Regions from separate parts of the Sphingomonas sp. Xoc002 genome, predicted to be linked through region 2. Evidence: riboswitches for the same ligand, from Rfam matches in the RefSeq annotation. Region 2 holds a riboswitch; the other holds the start of a gene.
What was found. A riboswitch is a leader RNA that binds a small molecule or an ion and turns the genes downstream of it on or off. The one in region 2 is predicted to bind cobalamin.
Positions count from the first base shown of each region.

Region 1: another riboswitch for cobalamin. It lies ahead of ACQR50_RS00815 (TonB-dependent receptor); the one in region 2 lies ahead of ACQR50_RS13585 (HoxN/HupN/NixA family nickel/cobalt transporter).

Region 1 covers NZ_CP191175.1:157,751-161,148, forward strand. Annotated here, with positions in the region: gene ACQR50_RS00800 (hypothetical protein) at 1-321, shown strand, start outside; gene ACQR50_RS00805 (entericidin A/B family lipoprotein) at 383-529, shown strand; gene ACQR50_RS00810 (hypothetical protein) at 647-964, opposite strand; cobalamin riboswitch at 1,053-1,273, shown strand; gene ACQR50_RS00815 (TonB-dependent receptor) at 1,488-3,398, shown strand, end outside.
Region 2 covers NZ_CP191175.1:2,979,980-2,983,377, forward strand. Annotated here, with positions in the region: gene cobW (cobalamin biosynthesis protein CobW) at 1-277, opposite strand, end outside; cobalamin riboswitch at 459-657, opposite strand; gene ACQR50_RS13585 (HoxN/HupN/NixA family nickel/cobalt transporter) at 683-1,738, opposite strand; cobalamin riboswitch at 1,911-2,112, opposite strand; gene ACQR50_RS13590 (septal ring lytic transglycosylase RlpA family protein) at 2,212-2,787, shown strand; gene ACQR50_RS13595 (hypothetical protein) at 3,225-3,398, shown strand, end outside.

The sequences.
Region 1 (3,398 bases), 1.0 Mb from region 2:
CAGGCGCAGAAGGAAGTCGCCAAGCAGCTGCCCGCCATGGCGCGCGGCGGTGCGGACGGCGCCCGGGCCGAAGCGCGCGTGGTCGACATCGTCGCCGCCCAGCGCAAGATCGGCCGCGACCAGGCCCAGGCCCAGGTGAATCAGGCCAAGGCCGAATTCGTCCAGACCAAGAACGAAGCCGTCGCCAAGGCCAAGCAGGCCGCCGATGCCGCCGCCGGCGCCGGTGCCAAGACCTCGTTCCTCCTGGTGCTCGCGCTGCTGGTCGGCGCCGGTGCCTCCGCCTTTGGCGCAACGGCGGCCAGCCGCCGTCGTCTGCGCTGAGTACCCGCGGCGGGCCAGCGTATCGGGCCCGCCGCACCCCCCTTTTTTCGAGGAGATCGTCATGACCAAGAAGATCGCTCTGGGTGCTACCCTGTTCGCCGTCCTGACCCTGTCGGCCTGCAACACCGTGAACGGCGCAGGCCGCGACCTGCGTTCGGCCGGTGCGGCCGTGTCCGACGCCTCGGGCCAGGACAAGCCGAAGAAGTAACGGGAAGGGCAGGGGCGATGCGTCCCTGCCCTTATTATATTCCTCCCCTGAAAGGGGCGGTGGCGCGCACAGCGCGTCGGAGGGGTGTCCCGCTATCGAGAGGGCGACACCCCTCCGTCAGGGCTTCGCCCTGCCACCTCCCCTGCCAGGGGAGGATTTCTTCATGGTTTCAGGCGGCACATCCGCCTCGACCAGTTCGACGACCTCGAACCGATACCCGACCCAGCCGCGCTGCCGCACCGCTTCCGCCATGGCGGCATCGTTCGCCACCGCCGCCTTGCGCGACTTGGCATGGCCCCAGAACACTTCGGTCCTGCCCCCGCCCAGATCGGCGACGATCCGCCAATAATGGGTGAAGGGCTGCGATGTCGGGCCTATCGTCTTCACATAGCCATCGGGCATCGTCGCGATCAGATAACGGTTCCTGCGTGCCATGCCGCCGCCATAGCGCAACGACGCCGCGACCTCATCCCGCTTGACGCCCTCCGTCGCCGCCGCGTAGCGATACGAGGCCGGAATGATCCGGCGATATGATCGCGCCGGTTCTCCCGACAAGGGAGATTAAAAGGGAACACGGTGAGGGGGCTTGGCTCCCCAAATCCGCGGCTGTCCCTGCAACTGTAAGCGGTGAGCGGCGATGCACGGATCGGCCATGGGCGATCCAGCCACTGGGGCAACCTGGGAAGGCGCATCCGTCCGCGACGACCCGTGAGCCAGGAGACCTGCCGGCGTCAGGTCGCTCATGCCCGGTCCAGGGGATGGTCGAGGCTAGGTCTGTTCCGACGAGCGACGCCATAAGTGGCGGAGGCGCATGGGTGGCCCTGTGGAATGCGGAAAACGGCGTGCCGCACGCAGGTCACCCGGCTGCCCGAAATCGGGCGGCAAGGCCTCGGCTTGTTCGCGACAAGACGCTATGGGCTTTGAAATGATATATCGTAACAGATTCGGACAGGTTCCTATGGTCCTGTGGGGTGGCGCGGCGCTTCTGCTGGGGGCGACGCAGGCAAGCGCGCAAAAGGCGGAGGAACAGGGGGGCGACGCCACCGTGCTGGTGATCGGCACGCGGGAGAAACAGGCGCTCGACACACCCAATGCCACCGGCAGTCGCCTGGGCCTGACGCCGATGGAGACGCCCGCCAGCATCGCATCGCTCGACGGCGGGACGATCCGCGCCCGCGGCGATGTGTCGATCGTCGAGGCGGAGACGCGCGCGCCCGGCCTGTCGAGCGTCGCCAATCCGGGCAATGGCGGCACGGCCTTGGCCGCGCGCGGCTTTTCGGGGCAGGGATCGGTGCTGCAACTGGTCGACGGCGTGCGGCTGTTCCCGGCGGCGGGGACGATCACCTTCCCGACCGATCCCTGGATGGTCGAGCGGATCGATGTGCTGGGCGGCCCTGCCTCGGTCCTCTACGGGCAGGGCGCGCTGGGCGGCGCGGTCAATGTCGTAATGCGCGCGCCCACCGCGCAGACCCATGGCCAGGCCGAGATCGGTTTTGGCGGGCAGGACAGTTTCCGCGCCGCCGCCGGGCTGGGCGGGCCGCTGACACCGACACTGGGTTACCGCGTGGATGCCAGCTATCGCCGGTCCGACGGCTATGTCGATCGGGGGCAGTCGGACAGCGTCGCGCTGTCGGGGACGTTGCGCTGGTCGCCGTCCGCGACACTGGCGGTGACGGTGCGCGGCGATCATGGCGACCAGCGGCCCATGCCCTATTTCGGCACCCCGCTGATCGACGGGCGGCTCGACCTTCGGGGGCGGGATCGCAACTATAATGTCGGCGACGGGCGGATGCGGTACCGCGACGACCGCGCCTCGATCCGGGTCGACTGGAGTCCCAGCAGCGCGGTCAGCCTGTCCAACATCGCCTATGTCCTGACCAGCGACCGTTTCTGGCGCAATCTGGAGAATTATTGCTGGGTCGGTGCGAGCGGCGCGTGCGCGGACGGATCGACGGGTATTCCGGCCACGATCCGGCGGAGCAGCAATTACGGCATCCGTCACGACCTGACCCAATGGGGCGATCAGGCCAGCGTGACGTGGCGCACGGGACTCGCGCCGGGCATCGCCAACGCGCTGGTCGTCGGGGTGGACGCCAATCTGGTCCGCTTCACCCATGAGAACGACTTCGGCTCGGTCGAGCAGATCGATGCGGTCGATCCCTTCGCCTTCGATCCCGGTCATTTCCTCGATACGCAGGGAATCGCCCCACGCTATCGCACCCGCACCACCGCACTGGCGGTGTTTGCCGAGGATCGGGTAACGCTCGGCCCGAAATGGTCGGTGGTCGGCGGCGTCCGTTACGAGGTGGACAATGTCCGTCGCTGGACCGTCGCCACGCCGGATCGCTTCGTGCTGGAAAAGACGTTCCGCAACGCGACGTGGCGCGCGGGGCTGGTCTATCAACCGGTGCCGACCCTGTCGCTCTATGCGCAATATGCCACGGGCGTCGATCCGCTGGGCACGCTGACCACCGTGTCGACCGGGCAGGTGCAGTATAGCAACGCGCGCGGGAACCAGGTCGAGGCGGGGGCCAAATGGCTGTTCGCGAGCGGACATGGCACCGCCACGCTGACGGCCTATCGCATCGTCAAGACCGGGTTGCTCGCCCAGCGCACGCTGGCGAGCCCCGTCGAGCAGGTCGGGCAACGATCGTCGCAGGGCGTCGAGGCGGCGGTGACGCTCGATCTGCCGCAGGGCTTCGGGATCGATGCAAACGGCACGCTGCTCGATGCGCGGTTCGACGATTTCCGCTCCGGCGGCGTGGATTATAGCGGCCGCACCCCGCCGAACGTGCCCGAGGCGCTGGCCAATCTCTGGCTGCGCTGGGATGCCACGGCCAAGCTACAGGCGCGCGCCGGGCTGCGTTAT
Region 2 (3,398 bases):
CCATCGCCAGCAGCTTCTCGACCGTGGGAATGAAGTCGTCGGCGACGGTGCAGCAGATGCAGCCGTTTGCCAGCTCGACGATATTCTCCGCCGGGCAATCGGGGATCGCGCAGGACTGGAGGATGTCGCCGTCGACGCCCAACGTGCCGAATTCGTTGACCACCACCGCCAGGCGACGGCCGCCGGCGTTGCGGATCAGATGGCTGATAAGCGTGGTCTTGCCCGCGCCCAGAAAGCCGGTAACGATGGTGACGGGGACCTTGGAAAGGTCACGCATGGTAATTCTCCGACGCGCCGGACGAGCGAGCGCGGACACGGGGCCGATCGCCGGAGCGGTGACGGACGGGCGCGCGACATGCGTCCACCCCGCTGAACCGGCGACCGATGCGGCCCCGGCCGCATGGCTTCGTCGCTCCCCGACGGAGAACCGTGCCCCAACCACCCCCTGGGTCCAGGCAAGAGCGACCATGACGCCGGCAGGTCTCCTGGCTCGCGGGTCAAAGCGAAGGGATGCGCCTTCCCGGATCGCTCCAGTGGCCGTGCCTCGAATGGGCACCAGCATCGCTCGCTCACCGCTTACAGTTGCAGGGACAGCCGGGGATTTGCACCCCATTCCCGTTTGAAGCCCTTGCGGGCACCGGCGCGATCTTCGGACGGCTTATCACCCTCCGATCAGCGGCATTTATCCCGCCGCGCCGGGCTTGGCAATTCGCGCCTCCATCGCCGCGAACCCGCGCCAGCGATAAAGGAGGAAGCTCGCGCCCCAGCAGACCACGAACAGCCCGACGATGGCGAAACCCAGCACGTTGAAATGCTCGGCCAGCGCGCCCGCATAGCGGAACGGCCCCGCCGTCCAGCCGAACCGCTCGGCGAGCAAGGCGGTCGCCTGGATGCCGCCGATCACCAGCGCAACCAGTGCAGACACCAGAGTGATCGTCATGTTGTAGTAGAGCTTACGCAGCGGATGGACGAACGCCCACTCATAGGCGCCCAGCATCACCAGCCCGTCGGCGGTGTCGATCAACGCCATGCCGACCGCGAACAGCACCGGGAATACCAGGATCGTCGCCAGCGACACGCCGTCCGCCGCGTGCGAACCCGACAGGCCCAGGATCGCCACCTCTGTCGCGGTGTCGAAGCCCAGCCCGAACAGGAACCCCAGCGGCGCCATGTGCCAGCTGCGCCGGATCAGCCGGAAGAGCGGCCGGAACAGACGCGACAAAGGCCCCTGCCCCGAAAACATCATGTCGGCATCGGCCGCCGCCATCGGCTCGCCGCGTGCGACCCGGCGGAAACGGGTCCAGACATCGCGCAGGATGATCAGGTTCATGATCGCGATGGCGAACAGGAAACTCGCCGAGACGATGGTGGCGATGGTCCCGCCGCTCTGGCCGAACGCCTCGAAGTCGGACAGGGTGCTGGCGGCCAGCGCCACGGTGGTCGCGGCGATCAGGACGATGGCGGAATGGCCGAGCGCGAACCACAGGCCGACCGCGATCGGCCGCTGGCCGTCCTGCATCAGCTTGCGCGTGACATTGTCGATGGCGGCGATGTGATCGGCATCGACCGCATGGCGCAGCCCCAGGCTGTAGGCGAGCAAAGCCGTGCCCAGCATCAGGCTGTTGCCCGCAAAGACGCTGAGCGCCCAACCCCAGACGGCGATATTCACGACGATCAGCGCGCTCATCAACAGGGTGACGCGACGCTTCAACGATGGTCGGGCGGAAACTTCGGACATGGGCGGATCATGCCTTAACGGCGCCGTTGCGACTCAGGCCGACCTTCCGCTGTCGCGGTCGTCCCCCACCTTCGACGGGCGCACGCCGGGCCGGGTTCCGATTCAGGTTTGCCCTATGGCGTCGCTCGCATGATACAATATATCCTGGCCATGACCATCCCCTGGATCGCGGCAAGAGCGACTCGCATCGGCAGGTCTCCTGGCTTGCGGGTCGAAGCGTCGGCAATGCGGCCTTCCCGGATCGCTCCAGTGGCTGTTCCCTGTTGCAGGAACCGGCATCACGCGCTCACCGCTTACAGTTGCAGGGACAGCTATGGATTTGCACCATATTCCCGTTTGAAGCCCCGAGGGGCACCGATGCGATATTCCGGCGGCATGGCTGAAAGCCTTTGCCGGTCGGCATAGGGATAGTCTGCGCCGGACAGAGGCGCAAACGGCTTTATCCCGGCGCGCGGTCAGCCTAATCGAAGCGCATGGTGGTTTGGAAAGCGATGCGCCGATGGACACCGGCAGCGGCCTGCCTGGTCGCGGCCTGTTCGGGTGGCAATTACCGGCCGGTCAGCGATTTTCCGGTGCGGATCGGCAAGCCCTATACGGTGCGGGGCATCACCTATGTCCCCGCCGAGGACACGACTTATGACATGCTCGGCTATGCCAGCTGGTATGGCGGCGAATCGGGCAAGCGCACCGCCAACGGCGAACGTTTCCGTCCCGGCTGGGCGACGGCCGCGCATACCACCCTGCCCCTGCCCAGCTATGTCGAGGTGACGGCGCTGGATACCGGGCGGCGGATCATCGTGCGGGTCAATGATCGCGGGCCGTTCGCGGGATCGTCGCGGATCATCGACCTGTCGCGCGGCGCCGCCGAACAACTCGGCCTGCGCGCGGTCGGCAAGGCGGCGGTGCGGGTGCGCGTCGTCGAGCCGGACGAAAAGGACCGCGAACGCCTGCGCCACGGCAAGGCGGCGCGGCCATTGCCTCCGGTGTCGGATGCGGTACGAGCGAATTTGCTGTCGCAAATCGCGGCGGCGGGGATGGCGGTTCGGTAGAGGCGGCGGCTTTCGCCCACTGGCGGACACTCAGCGACGCCGGGCTTGGGCAAGCTTACGCAAGAGAGAGACGACCAGGGCGGCAGGTATTCCACCAGCAACACATCCAGCTGCGATTGGAATGGCGCTCATGACAAGCATCACAAGAGCCATGCCTGCGTCCTGCCACGAGCCTATGTACCACGGCTGCATCAGGAGAATAGCGAGGGCGTAGGCGACCAAGAACGGGCTGCGAAACATTGGCTCACGTCCAAGTGCAGCAGCGATGATTACCCACGTTGCGGTGATTATCGCTCCGAGAGGAAGCATGAGCAAGCCGACCACGTCCATACCTCATCATAGTCAGCCCCTGAACGGATAACCAGTTGGTCTGATGGTCGGCCGACGACCGCTATCGCCCACTTGCGGACATTCGCTAATAGCAGCATGCTGCCTCGATGAGCCGCCTCTATCCCGCGCGTCGCATTCCGCAGGGAATGATCCTCATCGGCTCCGTATTCGTCATGTTCTCATTGGCTGTGGGCATCGCCCACTATGGCCTCGGCGTCCCTGTCTACGACAGGAACACAGGTGAACCTTCGTCTGATACGACGATTGGTCTATTGCTTGCT